Regions from separate parts of the Rhodoferax sp. SPJ21 genome, predicted to be linked through region 2. Evidence: riboswitches for the same ligand, from Rfam matches in the RefSeq annotation. Region 2 holds a riboswitch; the other holds the start of a gene.
The links. Region 2 has a riboswitch for glycine ahead of gcvT (glycine cleavage system aminomethyltransferase GcvT). Riboswitches for the same ligand answer to the same signal wherever they lie in the genome.
Positions count from the first base shown of each region.

Region 1: linked by a shared signal. The riboswitch ahead of AC4BBN_RS17275 (D-amino acid dehydrogenase) and the one ahead of gcvT (glycine cleavage system aminomethyltransferase GcvT) in region 2 are both predicted to bind glycine.

Region 1 is NZ_JBYZMO010000003.1:426,196-433,665, forward strand. Features, by position in the region: gene AC4BBN_RS17265 (putative bifunctional diguanylate cyclase/phosphodiesterase) at 1-197, opposite strand, end outside; gene AC4BBN_RS17270 (substrate-binding periplasmic protein) at 309-1,127, opposite strand; gene AC4BBN_RS17275 (D-amino acid dehydrogenase) at 1,556-2,788, opposite strand; glycine riboswitch at 2,947-3,055, opposite strand; gene AC4BBN_RS17280 (anti-sigma factor) at 3,074-3,787, opposite strand; gene AC4BBN_RS17285 (sigma-70 family RNA polymerase sigma factor) at 3,784-4,377, opposite strand; gene AC4BBN_RS17290 (DUF3455 domain-containing protein) at 4,423-4,977, opposite strand; gene dgcA (N-acetyl-D-Glu racemase DgcA) at 5,206-6,189, opposite strand; gene AC4BBN_RS17300 (N-acetyltransferase DgcN family protein) at 6,186-7,193, opposite strand.
Region 2 is NZ_JBYZMO010000001.1:423,640-431,109, forward strand. Features, by position in the region: gene AC4BBN_RS01845 (EAL domain-containing protein) at 1-1,627, shown strand, start outside; gene AC4BBN_RS01850 (amidohydrolase family protein) at 1,739-3,022, shown strand; gene AC4BBN_RS01855 (HDOD domain-containing protein) at 3,083-3,946, opposite strand; glycine riboswitch at 4,001-4,100, shown strand; glycine riboswitch at 4,107-4,230, shown strand; gene gcvT (glycine cleavage system aminomethyltransferase GcvT) at 4,299-5,420, shown strand; gene gcvH (glycine cleavage system protein GcvH) at 5,446-5,817, shown strand; gene gcvP (aminomethyl-transferring glycine dehydrogenase) at 5,934-7,470, shown strand, end outside.

The DNA.
Region 1 (7,470 bases), on a different contig from region 2:
GAGTCCATCAACTGCTTGGCCACCGCCTTGTCCACGTTCCAGATCGGTATGCCCAGGCCGCTGGACAGCAGCTGGGTGTACTGCAACATGGGCTCGCGTATGCGCAGGGCCAGCTCGCGCTCGTACCGGTTGTTCACAATTAGGCTACCCAGCACCAAGGCAGGCAACACAATGCCAAGCGCTACGCCCAGCGTCATGATTTGTCTTAGGGATAGCTTCGGCACGCGGTCCTTTTCCGACGGATGTCCTCCGGGAGGTAGCTGTATATGCAGGCTACTAACACCTGCTACGTCCCATCGCTGTGGGCTTTATTTCGTGCGCCATAGCTGGATGTTGGAATCGATCATTTTCTTCATCACGTTCTGGCGTGCCAGCTTGTACATGGCCTTGGCCAATGCAGCACGCAATTCACTGCTGTTGCAGGGAGACTTGTGCGAAAGCGTCAGGTAGAGGCTCTCGTTACTGATGGACGCAGCCATAGGCAGCAACCCATCGATGCCCAGCTTGGCAATGTAGGCCAAAGCCGGCGATTCCTCGTAAACCAAATAGTCCACCCGACCTAACTGCAACATCTTGAGCGCCTGCTCCAGGCTCGGTACGGTAGCTATCTTCAACGAAGTTTTGGCAAAGCGGTCGAAATCCTCGCCAAAACTATTATTGATAACGGTCACGCCGGACAGGCCCTGCAAGTCTGCCCAGCGCTGGTATTTGATCGGGGCAGACTGGCGGCCCCACACCAAAGAACGCGTCTCGCGGAACGATGGATAGACGTAGTCCATATAGTCCAGGCGGTCCACGGTAAAGAAAGCACCGGCAACCAGATCAACACGCCCCAGCTTGGCCTCCTCCTGCACTCGGGCCCAGGAGCCGGCATAACGTACCTCAATCGGGATACCGATCTCCTTGGCCACCATTTGCACCAAATCAGCATTGGCGCCCATCAAACGGTTGTTGTCAGCGGGGTCACGCCACAAATACGGGGGGTACTCGGGGTTGCCCGTAGCAACCAGCTGTTTGCATGTTTCAGCCGCCCAAGCAAACGAGGCCAACGACGCCAGAACGAGCAGCAAGAATGCCGGACGCACGCACCGAGGCCATGTCACTTTGGATGGAAAGCGGTTGAACATGAACGCCCTTTGAACCCGTAAGCTGTGAAAGAGTCTACTATCGAGGAAAGCAATTACAGAAATATGCCTAGACAAGATGGCGATACTACACGTTACAAGTATGAGCCTCTCGTGAGCCTCAAAATTTAACCGAAGCTGCGCCAATAAAGTGGGTTGCATGCCGGCCATAGGCATGCCCCCAGCCTGCGATACATGAAGGTGGGCCCCCTGGGAAATGTGCGACCAGGCTCGGTGCGCGGCGCCTACTCCACATTTTTTATAGCTCTGCTGGGCTGCCTATTTGACCCAAGCCTGGGCCATTTACGAAGTCAAACTACTCCGTCTTGCCCGGAGCGACGGGCAACAACAACACGCACAGATCCTACCTGGGCGTGGCCAATAAAAGCAGCCTGCTGCGCACCTATGAGCGCCCGCGCGGATAGCCAGGACTAGGCGTAGCTGGAGGCAACGATGGCCCCCACCATATCGGCCGTCACGGCCGAAAGAGTCAGGCCCAGGTGCCCGTGCCCTGTGTTGTAAAACACGCCAGGTCGCTTGCCCTGTCCCACGCGCGGCAGCATGTTGGGCATCATGGGGCGCAGCCCGGCCCAGGGCACCACGCTTTCGGTACGCACACCCGGAAAGCACTGCTGTACCCACTCCACCAAAGGACGGATACGGTCGGCCCGAATGTCGCGGTTATAGCCGTTGAACTCTGCCGTGCCGGCCACACGGAAGCGGTCAAGCCCCAAGCGGCTGGTGACCAATTTGGTGCCGTCGTCCAGCAGGCTCACCATCGGTGCAGATGCCTGGCTCTGGGCGTCCTGCAAATTCACCGTAATGGAATAGCCTTTAACGGGATAGATATTGACGCGGTCACCCAACTGCGCCGCCAGGTCCCGGCTGGCAGTACCGGCGCAAACCACCACACCGTCAAACACATGGGCCTGGCGCTGGTCACCATCGTTCGCCGTGACCGTCACTTGCTTGCCGTCACTGTGCACGGCGTCTATGTGCTGGCCATAACGGGTTTGTACGCCCAGGCGCTCGGCCGCCAAAGCCATGCCGGTGCTGAACTTATGGATGTCGCCCGTGGTGTCGCTTTCGGTGAAATAGCCGCCGTAGTAGTTGCCGGCCAGGGTGGGTTCAATGGCGCGCATCTCTTGCGGCGTGACAGCGCGGCGATCCAGCCCACCCTGGGCCAGCAATTTGGACACCTTGCCCGCCTGGTCGAAACCGGCTTTATCGCGATAAATATGCAGGATGCCTTCGCGCTTGTGGTCGAAGTCCAGGCCTTCTGCGTCGGCCCAGGCATTCAGATGCTCGCGCGCGGCAATCGCCAGGCGGGTGGTCTCTACCGTGTTCTTCTCGTAGTGCGGTATGGCCGCAATGAACTCGGCAAACCAGGCCAGCTTGTGCCAGCTGGGCTTGGGGTTGACCAGCAAAGGTGCGTCGCTCTTGAGCATCCACTTCAGCCCCTTCAGCACGGTAGACCAGTGGTTCCACACTTCGGCGTTCGAAACCGAAAACTGCCCGCCATTGGCAAACGATGTTTCCATGGCCGCATAGCGGTGCTTTTCGAACAAGGTGACGGCAAAACCGCGTTTTGCCAAAGCGTAGGCCGTGGTGACGCCCGTGATACCGCCGCCGATAACGGCAAAATGACCAGCAAACTTTTTCATGATGAGAGTTCCAAAACGTCAAAGTGGGGATAGCAACAAGCATGCGCAGCTATCGCCCCTCTGTTTTGGACCTGAGAGATTCACGGCCGGCATATAGCCAGGCCGCTTGCTCCTGCGGTGAACCGGATGACGAAACCCGGTTGCTCTTCAGATGTGTGTGACAGGTACCGGTCCTTTTGCCTGAAAGTTTCCGGGGCGGTTGCTCCTTCGGCGCTAAGAGCCAGCTTGTTGTGCAACAAGGGCCTCAGACTCTCCCGGTACCTGCGCTCATTATCGCACGCGTCCTCACAACACCTTGACCGCCCGGCCTATGAACTGGATGGGCCCAGTCGGCCGGTTGATCGGCGAGCCGGCTGCGGGCTCTAGCGTCAGCTCAAACAGTTGGTTGGGCTGCAGCGGCGGCAGCTTGTCCAGCGGAATCTGCAGGGTTTGGCCCGGTTTGACCAGGCCCAGAGACACCGGTCCACTCCAATTCTCGCCTTTGGTCCAGAACTGTAAGGACCTATCCTGAGGCACCGTGGCCTGCCCTAGTGGGATCAGGCTCAGCCGCTGCGGATTGCTCGCCTGGATCACCCAGCCAGGCGCCTTGTCCTGTGGCGCCACCAGCACCACCACGTACTGCGGGCTGGCCGGCTGCATGTCCTGGCGCGTCACCAGCACCGAAGCCATGATGGCCGCAGCGGCAAAACCAGCGCCGGCCAGGCCGCGCCACAGGTCCAGGCTGTTCCACCAACCGGCCTTGGCCGCAGGCACCGGCCGCCGACGTGGCGCCATGGCGTGGTCCACACTGTTTTCGATGCGTTGCCATAGCTGGGATGACGGCTCGACCGGCTCGGCCAGGGCAGTCAGGGGCAGCAGGCGCGCCTCCCAGCCCTGCACCGCAGCGCGCAAATCGGCATCGTGGGCCAGGCGCTGCTCCACCTCGCGACGGCGCACGGCCGATAAGGTGCCGAGCACGTATTCGGCGGCCAGGTCTTGCGTTTCTTGCGGCGCGCTCATGCCATGCACTCCTTCAGGCTGCCCATGCCGCGCTTGATCCAGGCCTTGACGGTGCCCAGCGGCGTGCGCGTGCGTTCGGCGATTTCGCCATGCGAGCAGCCGTCCACATAGGCATACAGAATGCAATTGCGCCGCGCCGGCTCCAGCCGGGCCAGGCAGTCGTTCAGCTTGCCCAGGCTCATATTCAGCTCGAAGGCATCGGCCACCTCGGCGTGGGCGGCGATGGAATGTTCGGCGTCCAGCGCCTCGGCGGTTTCCTCGTCGACCGACACCTCGCGGCCCTGGCTGCGCACCGCATTCAGCGCCTGGTGCCGCAACACGCTGTAGATCCAGCCGCGGCCAGCCCCCCGCTGGGGGTCGAAGCTGGCGGCCTGGGTCCAGATCTTCATGAAAGCGTCGTGCACCACGTCCTCCGCCTGCTGGCGTTGCCGCACGATGCGCAGCGCCACCCCCAGCAGATGGCGGCTCTCCTGGCGGTAAATGTCCTGCAGCGCCTGGCGGTCGCCGCTGGCGCAGGCCTGCAGGGCACGTTCGTAGTCGAATTCATCGGTAGCAGTCGTCACAGGGCGGCCATCTGCTGGGTCATGCATAGAGCCCCATGTTAGCCGCCGCGCGGGCTACCGCTGCTGCAGGGCTTAGACGGCCTTCCAGAAGATGTAGTCGGCCTGGTACTTGACGATTTCTTTGGCGCCCTTGTTGGCCGGGCTGCAAGCGCTGGCCGGTGCCACGCCGCCCTTGGTCGCCACGCGCTGGATGTGGGTTACGCCGGCCATCGCGCCCATGCCCATGGCGGGGTTGGCCTTGACCAGTTGGTAAGGGATGTTGCCGGCGCCGGCTGGTGCAACGGCCAGCTGGGTGGCCGTCAGCTTGGAGCCGTCCAGGGATTCCCAGGTGGCCGGTGGGCCGTAGTACTTGCCGACCTGTTTGCCGCTGCGGTCGTTCAGCGCGGCGTTCGGGCCTACGAACACCCACTCGGTCATGCCAGGGGCGTTCGCCTTGTCGCGGCATTCGTAGGTGATCTCACCCACGCCTACGGTTTCCATGGCTACTTTGTTGCCCATGGGCACTTTGACGGCTTCGGGCAGGCTGTCCTGGCTGAACATGGGCTGCATGGGTTTCATGGAACCGCAGGCACTCAGCACCACGGCAGCGGAAACAACAGCAAGCAAAGAGAGAGGTTTGATCGACATGGAAGTGCTCCAAAAATGAGTTAAGCGGATAAGGACAACAGGCAGCTTTTTTGGGCTGCTGTAGGTACTACCCACCAGACGCAGTTTTGGATGCACTCCAGCGCAAATATTTTTACGCCGGAACAGAAAATCCACAAAAATAGCTATCGATTCAATAGCTACCAGCGCATATTAAATAAGCGCTAGCGGCCCATTTCATTCAAGGTTTTCACCCTCATTTCGATAGCATTACCCCCACAGTGCCGGCGACGGCGGCTGGATCACGCCCCGGTCGTACTGCAGCGGCAGCGCCCGGTCCTGCTGCTGCAGCAAGGGGCCGTCCAGGTCTACATAGGTGCAGCTCTGCGCCAGCAGAAACGCCGGCGCCATCGCCAGTGAGGTACCGCACATATTGCCGACCATTAGCCCCAGGCCGAGCCGCCGGGCCTCGGCAGCCAGGGCCAGCGCCTCGGTAAGTCCACCGCATTTGTCCAGCTTGATGTTGACGAACTGGTAGCGGCCCACCAGGGCGCCCACCGAAGCCCGGTCGGTACAGGATTCGTCGGCGGCCAGCGGAATCAGCGGCTGCAGGCCGTCCAGCGCGGCGTCCTGGCCGCGGGCCAGCGGCTGCTCGACCAGCTCGACGCGGGCGGCGGCCAGTGCAGGTAGCAGCTCGCGCAACAGCGCGGGCGACCAGCCCTGGTTCGCATCGACCACCAGGCGCGCGCCTGGGTGCTCCTCGCGCACCCAGCGCACCACGTCCAGATGGCGCTGCGCATCCACCTTGAGCTTGAGCAAAGGGAAGTGGCGGGCCGCGCGGGCCTTGCGCCGCGTCGTGGCTTCGTCGCCCAAGCCGATGGTGAAGGCGGTGGTTACCGGCTGCAATGCCGGCAGGCCAGCCGCCTGCCACACCGGCACGCCGCTTTGCTTGGCGCGCAGGTCCCACAGCGCGCAGTCCAGCGCATTGCGCGCGCCGCCGGCCGGCAGCCACTCCAGCAGCTCGGCGCCGCTCAGTCCGTCGTGCAGGCGCGGCAGCAGCGCGGCGATCTGCGCGGCCATGCTGGCCGGGGTCTCGCCGTCGTAATCGACCCCGGCGGCTTCTGCCTGGCCGCTATGGCCGGCGGCATCGGTCAGGGTCAGCAGCAGCACCGCCTGGTCGGTGATGACTTCGCGGGCGATCTCGAAGGGCTCGTGCAAAGCCCAGCTCTCGATGCGGGTCTGGCCGCGGATCATGCTTGCAGCAAGGCTTTGGCAATCGCGTCCACGCCGCCGCGCATCGGGTCGACCACCGGCAACCGCAATGCACTGCGCAATCGGCTGGCGTAGGCATCCCACTCGGCATCCGACAGGCTGGACGAGTTGATGCTGATGCCGACGCAGCGCACCGCCGGGTTGGTCAGGCGGCCGGCTTCGACATAGCGGTCGATAGCGACCTGCAAGTCGGGAATCGGGAAGCCCGGATAGCCCTCTATGGTTTGGCGCGCCGGGTCGTGGCACAGCACCAGCGCATCGGGCTGCGAGCCATGCAGCAGGCCCAGGGTCACGCCCGCGTAGGCGGGGTGGAACAAGGCGCCCTGCCCTTCGATCACGTCCCAGTGGCCGGGCCCGTTATCGGGCGACAGCTGCTCGGCCGCGCCGGCCACGAAGTCGGAGATCACCGCGTCGATGGCCACGCCCTCGCCGGCGATCATCACCCCGGTCTGGCCGGTAGCGCGGAAGGTGGCAGCCGCGCCCTGCTTTTGCAGCGCCTGGGCCAGGGCCAGGGCGGTGTATTTCTTGCCCAGTGCGCAGTCGGTGCCGACGGTCAGCACGCGTTGGCCGCTGCGCTTGCGGCCGGTGCCGGCGGGGAATGTCTGGTCGGAATGCCGCACATCGATGAGCCGCGCGCCGCTGCGCTGCGCCGCCTGCACCAGGCGCGGGAACGCGCTGAGCCGCGAATGCTGGCCGCTGACGATGTCCAGGCCCGCGTCCAGCGCGGCCTCCAGCTCGGCCAGCCAGTGTTCGGGCAGCATACCGCCGACGGCGGCCACACCGACCACCAGCGAACCCGCGCCCTGCTGCGCGGCCTGTTGCGGCGACAAACGGGTCAGGCCCAGGCTGACCGTAGCGGCCGGCAGGCTCCATTCGCCGAGCACGGCATCGGCACACCAGTCGCGCAGGCCATAGGCGGTTTTGGCGTCGGACTTCAGCGTGACATCGCCCAGAAACAACAGATAAGGTTTACGTAGTTGGTGCATTTTTCTCAAGGGTTCAAACGGCCTGTCATCGCACAGCCGGTCGCGCGCCAAAGGCTTTGGCGAGGGCAAGCGTAAGCGCTATCCAGACCCACAACATGACCTTCCGCACCCGGCTACACCCAGCGGGATAGGCCGCCATTCGCCCGTACTGTGCGCCGCCAAACCGCTCTATCCCTCTGGGGGTAGAGCCCGTTTTCAGCGGGCCGAATCACCGTATTCTTGCGCCGCGCTTCCACCGCAACCACCGCTTATCCCGCGCCGATCCGGCGCCCCAACC
Region 2 (7,470 bases):
GCAATACGACCTGGCCGGCAACGTGATCTTCTGGAACCACGGCGCCGAGCGCCTGACCGGCTGGACCGCCGAAGAGGCAATGGGCCAGCCCATGTACAAACGCATCTTCGTTGACCACACCGCATTCGCGCAAGGCATGCACCAGCTGATGCAGACTGGCACTTGGCAAGGCGAGGTGCAGCACCTGCGCAAGGACGGCCGGATGGTGGCCGTGGAATCGCACCGGACTCTGGTGCACGACGAACTAGGCCTGCCCCGCTCGGTACTGTCCATCAACACCGACATCACTCAGCGCAAAGCCGCCGAGCGAGAAATCCAGCAACTGGCCTTCTACGACCAGCTCACCCAGCTGCCCAACCGCCTGCTGCTGATGGACCGGCTGCAGCAGGCATTGACCGGCAGCGCGCGCCACGGCCACTACGGGGCACTGCTGTTCATCGATCTGGACAACTTCAAAACCCTCAACGACACCCTGGGCCACGAAAGCGGCGACCTGCTGCTGCAACAGGTGGCCGCCCGCCTGAGCGGCTGCGTACGCGGGGTCGATACGGTATCGCGCTTCGGCGGCGACGAGTTTGTGGTGATGCTGGAAGACCTGAGCGACAACAGCGCCGAAGCCGCCCTGATCGCCCGCAGCATGGGCGAGAAAATGTTGGCCGCCCTGGCCGTACCCTATGTGCTGGGCGGCGTGGAACACAACACCACCTCCAGCATAGGCGTAGCGCCCTTCGGCCAGGAAAGCCTGGGCACGGGCGAACTCCTCAAGCAGGTCGACCTGGCCATGTACCAGGCCAAGACCGCCGGGCGCAACGCCATCCGCTTCTTCAACCCGAGCATGCAGGCCATCGTCAACGCCCGGGCGCAACTGGAGCTGGAAATGCGCCAGGCCCTGGCGCAACAGGAATACTTGCTGCACTACCAACCCCAGTTCAATGCCGAGGGCCAGATCATCGGCGTGGAAGCCCTGTTGCGCTGGCTGCACCCGCAGCGCGGCCTGATCTCGCCCGCTGAATTCATCCCTGTCGCGGAAGACACCGGCATCATCATCCCGCTGGGCCAATGGGTGCTCCGCAGCGCCTGCCAGCATCTCAAAAGATGGCATGGTCAGGCGCATACCGCGCACATCAGCATGGCCGTCAACGTCAGTGCGCGGCAATTCCACCATCCCGATTTCGTGGAGCAGACCATCCAGACCGTGCTGGCCAGTGGCGTAGATGCCCGCCTGCTCAAGCTGGAGCTCACCGAAAGCCTGCTGGTCAACGACCTGGACCTGACGATTGCCAAGATGACCGCACTGCAGGCCCTGGGCCTGGGCTTTTCGCTGGACGACTTCGGCACCGGCTATTCGTCGCTGTCCTATCTCAAGCGCCTGCCGCTGGGCCAGCTGAAGATCGACCAGTCCTTCGTGCGCGACATTGCCGAAGACGTGAACGACGCATCCATCGTGCGCACCATCATCGCCCTGGGCCAAAGCCTGGGCCTGGCGGTGATTGCCGAGGGGGTCGAAACCACGGCCCAGCGCGACTTCCTGGCGCTGCACGGCTGCGCGGCCTACCAGGGCTATCTGTTCAGCCGCCCGCTTCCTATCCAGGCCTTGGATAAATTATTGGCCTCCAGCGCAGACTAGACCTGCGCCACCAGCTTCTAATTTGATAGCATCCAGCTTGAACTTCCATGCAGTCCACTGCGCCCGCCTTGGCGTGAAAGCTGCATGGCCCGTGTTTTGAAAGGAATGTGCATGCTGGATTTACTCGTCACCCACGCCACCCTGCCCGACGGCCGCAGCGGCATGTCCATCGCGGTACAGGGCGGCAAGATTGTGGAAGTCAGCCCTGGGCTGCAAGCCCCCGCGCACCAGACCGTGGACGCCCAGGGCTTGTTGGTCAGCCCGCCGTTTGTGGACGCGCATTTCCACATGGACGCCACCCTGAGCTACGGCCAACCCCGCGTCAACCAGAGCGGCACGCTGCTGGAGGGCATCGCCCTGTGGGGCGAGCTCAAACCCCACCTCACACAAGAGGCATTGGTGGACCGCGCCATGGCCTACTGCGACTGGGCCGTGGGCCACGGCCTGCTGGCCATCCGCAGCCATGTGGACATCTGCGACCCGCGCCTGCTGGCCGTGGAAGCCCTGCTGGAGGTGAAACGCCGCGTCGCTCCCTACCTGGACCTGCAACTGGTGGCCTTCCCGCAAGACGGTGTGCTGCGCGACCCGAACGGCATGGACAAGCTCAAACGCGCGCTGCAGATGGGCGTGGACGTGGTCGGCGGAATCCCCCACTTCGAGCGCACCATGGCCGATGGCGCATTGAGCGTGAAGCTGCTGTGCGAGCTGGCTGCCGAGCAAGGCAAGCTGGTGGACATGCACTGCGACGAGTCAGACGACCCGCTGTCGCGCCACATCGAAACCCTGACCTTCGAGACCAACCGCCTGGGCCTGCACGGCCGCGTCACCGGCTCGCACCTGACCTCCATGCACAGCATGGACAACTACTACGTGAGCAAGCTGCTGCCGCTGATGGCCGAGGCGCAGATGAACGTCATCAGCAACCCGCTGATCAACATCACCCTGCAAGGCCGGCACGACACCTACCCCAAACGCCGTGGCATGACCCGTGTGCCCGAGATGCTGGCCCAGGGCCTGACCGTAGCCTTCGGCCAGGACTGCGCCATGGACCCTTGGTACAGCCTGGGCAGCGGCGACATGCTGGAAGTCGCCAGCATGGGCCTGCACGTCGCGCAGATGACCAGCCAGGCCGCCATGCGACAGTGCTTCCAGGCCGTCACAGCCAACCCGGCGAAGATTCTGCAATTGGAAGGCTATGGCCTGGAGGCCGGCTGCAACGCCGACTTTGTGCTGCTGCAGGCGCAAGACCCGATCGAGGCGATTCGCCTGCGCGCCACCCGCCTGCAGGTCTACCGCCGGGGCCAGTTGCTGGCCCAAACACCGGCTACCACCGCCCGCCTGCACCTGCCCGGCCGGCCCGGCCAAACCGACTGGATGCTGCGCTCCGAAATTTAAGTCAAACAGGCCGCTGGCGCAGGCATTACCTGCGCCAGAAGCTATTAACTTGATAGCAAACTAGGCCAGGTTCTCAAACACCGGGTGCAGATCGTCCGCCCAGTGCTGCAGCTCTGCCTGGTCGATATGCAGGTGCTCCATACAGGCCGGGCCAAAACGAGCCCATTCGTCCGACTCGCGGGTGCCCTCGTGCAAAGCCACCAGGTGTTCCGCCACCAGGAGCATCGCCACCAGATAACGCACCTCGGCAGGGATGCTGGCAGATGGCAGGATGGTGAAGTCATGGTGCAGCCGCACGGCGGCCGTCACCAGGGGCGGGAGCTTCCAGGTCTTGGCCACCAGCGCGCCCACCACGGCGTGGTCGGTCTTGTGGGCTGCATTCTCGGTCTGGGTAAAGCTGCGGTCTTGCCGGGCCAGGGCCTCGGCCAACGTGCCAGCATAGCCCTTCACGCCCTGCAGCATCACCGGTATGCCCACGTGGCAAAACAGGCCGCAGGTTTGCGCCACCTCCACATCCACACCGTACAAGTGGCGGGCAATGTAGGCCATGGCCAGGGAACGGCGGGTAGAGGTTTCCCAGAAGTGCTCCAGCAAGTCCGCATTGACGCGGATCGCATGCCTGGTAAAAAACCCTGTCAGCACGCCCACGGTCTGCTTCACCCCCAGCATGGCAATCGCCTCGCCCACGGTGCGGGCCGGGCGGGAGCGGGCAAACAAGGGGCTGTTGGAATAACGTATCAGTGCCGCCGCCATGGCCACGTCCTGGCTGGCAATGCGGGCGATCACGGCGGGGTCGGGGTCGCCGCCCCGCACTTCGTCCTGCAGCTCCAGTAAGAGCTGGGGGCATGGCGGTATCACGATGTCCCGCACGGCCCCCTTGGCCTTGGCGGTTTCCAGTTCTCGGTCTATGTCTGCCAGTTGCATCGTGCCCCCTTAATCCACGGAATTATGCCGACGACGGCTTGGGCTTCGGTAGAATCCTGCCCGTCAGGAGAGAGTTTTCAACCGAAAACCGCCGAAGGCGCAGGGCCCCGCTACGTGGGCCTGAACGCTCAGGCAAAAGGACTGACAAACGCTTTTACAAGCGTCTCCCCCTGGAGAGAAGCCCGCCCCGAGCGGGCTCACCGAAGGCGCAACCCGCAGTCGGCCTGCACCACCGCAAGGCCTACCCGGCGAATCGCTCAGGTAAAGCGGACAGCGGGGGCCACACATGATTCTGAGAACGTGTTTACGTTTTTAGGAGTCGTGATTCCAATGTGCCCCCGAAAGAACCGCCATGTCCGACCTGTTGCTGACCCCTCTCAACGCCCTGCATCTGGAGCTAGGCGCCCGCATGGTGCCCTTCGCCGGCTACAGCATGCCGGTGCAATACCCCGCCGGTTTGATGGCCGAGCACCACCACACGCGTAACGCCGCCGGCCTGTTCGACGTATCTCACATGGGCCAGTTACGCCTGGTCGGGCCTGACGCCGCTGCGGCCTTTGAAACCCTGGTGCCGGTGGACGTGATCGACCTGCCCGTGGGCAAGCAGCGCTACGGCCTGCTGCTCAACGAAGACGGAGGCATCATCGACGACCTGATGTTCTTCAAGCGCGAGGCCGACATCTTCGTCATCGTCAACGGCGCCTGCAAAGTGGGCGACATCGCCCACATCCAGGCCCAAATCGGCCAGCGCTGCGAAGTCATCCCCATGCCGGAAATGGCGCTGCTGGCGCTGCAGGGCCCCAAGGCCGTCGACGCACTGTCGCGCCTGGCACCCGGTGTGGAAAAGCTGGTGTTCATGACCGGCGGCAGCTTCGAGGTAGCCGGCATCCCCTGCTTCCTGACCCGCAGCGGCTACACCGGCGAAGACGGCTTTGAAATTTCTGTACACCAAGACCAGGCCGAGGCTTTGGCCCGCGCCCTGCTGGCCCAGCCCGAGGTCCAACCCATAGGCCTGGGCGCACGCAACTCGCTGCGCCTGGAAGCCGGCCTGTGCCTGTATGGCAACGACCTGGACACCAGCACCACCCCCGTCGAAGCCGGCCTGAACTGGGCCTTGCAAAAAGTGCGTCGCGCGGGTGGTGCGCGTGAAGGCGGCTTCCCAGGCGCTAGCAAAATACTAGCGCAGCTCGCAGGTACTCCGGGCGCCACAGCCAAGAAACGTGTAGGCCTTGTCGCCCTGGAACGCATTCCGGTGCGCGAACACACCGCCTTGCAGGACACCGCCGGCAACGCGATTGGCGAAGTCACCAGCGGCCTGCTCGGCCCCACGGTGGACAAGCCGATTGCGATGGCCTATGTAGCGCCCGAATTTGCCGCCATCGGCACCCGTATCCACGCCATCGTGCGAGGCAAAATCGTGCCGATGGAAGTCGTCACCATGCCTTTCACACCCAACCGCTATTTCCGCGGTTAATTCAACCATTGACAGGAGCACCCCCATGAGCATCAAGTACACCGAAGACCACGAATGGCTGAACATCGAGGGCGACACCGCCACCGTCGGCATCACGCACCACGCGCAAGACGCATTGGGTGACGTAGTGTTCGTCGACCTGCCCGCCGTCGGCACCAGCTTCGCGCAAAAAGACGTGGCCGGCGTGGTCGAGTCCGTGAAGGCCGCTGCCGATGTGTACATGCCCGTCTCTGGCGAGATCACCGAGGTCAACGAAGCCCTGCGCGCCGACCCCGCCCTGGCCAACACCGACCCACTCGGCGCCGGCTGGTTCTTCAAGGTCAAGCTGTCGGACGCATCCCAAGTCGCCGCCCTGCTGGACGAAACCGCCTACAACGCCTTTAGTCAAAACGCCTAACCCCCGCCGTTCGCCCTGAGCCTGTCGAAGGGCTGCTAGCCATACCCGCCAGGCCCAGGACGAACGCGCAAAGTACGCATCTGCGTAGTTACCTCACCGATACCCCCGGATACCCCATGACGACCTCCCTGCACGAACTAGAAAACGCCAGCGAATTCATCGCCCGCCACATCGGCATCGACGCTGCCGATGAAACCCTGATGCTGGAAGTGATTGGCTCCAGTTCGCGCCGGGACCTGATTGACGGCATCGTGCCGCGTTCCATCGCGCGCAGCGCGCCTATGGACCTGCCCGCGCCCGTGACCGAGGCAGCAGCGCTGGCCGAGCTGAAGGCGATTGCCGCCAAGAACCAAGTCTTCAAAAGCTTCATCGGCCAGGGCTACTACGGCACCCACACGCCGGGTGTGATCCAGCGCAACATCCTGGAGAACCCCGCCTGGTACACCGCCTACACGCCCTACCAGGCCGAGATTTCGCAAGGCCGCATGGAGGCGCTGGTCAACTTCCAGACCATGGTCTGCGACCTGACCGGCATGCCGATTGCCAATGCATCCATGCTGGACGAAGCCACTGCCGCAGCCGAAGCCATGACCCTGGCCAAGCGCAGCGCCAAAAGCAAGAGCAATGTGTTCATCGTGGCGGGCGACTGCCATCCACAAACCATTGAAGTCATCCAGACCCGCGCCAAGCCGCTGGGTATCGAAGTCAAGATCAGCACCGCCGTCATCACCCTGCCCCAGTTGATGGCCAGCGGTGACTTCTTCGGCGTGCTGGCCCAGTACCCCGCCACCAACGGCATGGTGCACGACCTGCGGCCCCTGGTGGGCGTGGCCCATGCCAGCGGCGCAGCCGTCTGCGTAGCGGCCGACCTGCTGGCCCTGACCCTGCTGGTGCCCCCCGGCGAGTGGGACGCCGACATCGTCATCGGCAGCACCCAGCGCTTCGGCGTGGCCATGGGCAACGGCGGCCCCCACGCCGCCTACATGGCTTGCCGCGATGCTTTCAAACGCTCGCTACCCGGCCGCCTGGTGGGTGTGAGTGTGGACGCGCACGGCAACCCGGCCTACCGCCTGGCGCTGCAAACCCGTGAGCAACACATCCGCCGCGAAAAAGCCACTTCCAACATCTGCACCGCGCAGGTGCTGCCCGCCGTGCTGGCCAGCATGTACGCCGTCTACCACGGCCCACAGGGCCTGACCCGCATCGCCGAGCGCGTGGCCCGCTTGACCGCCATCCTGGCGCGCGGCCTGGAGCAAATGGGCTATGCGGTGACCAACGAATACGCGTTTGACTCCATCACCGTCAAAACCGGTGATGCTACTAATTTAATAGCTACCCGCGCACAGCAATCCTGCGCCAACCTGCGTTTTCGCTTGAAAACCCATTTGGGCATCTCGCTGGACGAAACCACCACCCGTGGCGACATCGAAATGCTGTGGTCCTTCTTCGTCAAGCCCGGCGAACCCATGCCGCGCCTGAGCGAGCTGGAAAACAGCGTGGAAGTGATGATCCCCGCAGCACTGCGCCGCAGCAGCGCCTTCCTGACGCACCCGGTGTTCAACACCCACCACAGTGAAACCGGCATGCTGCGCTACATCCGCGCACTCAGCGACAAGGACCTGGCCCTGGACCGCAGCATGATCCCCCTGGGCA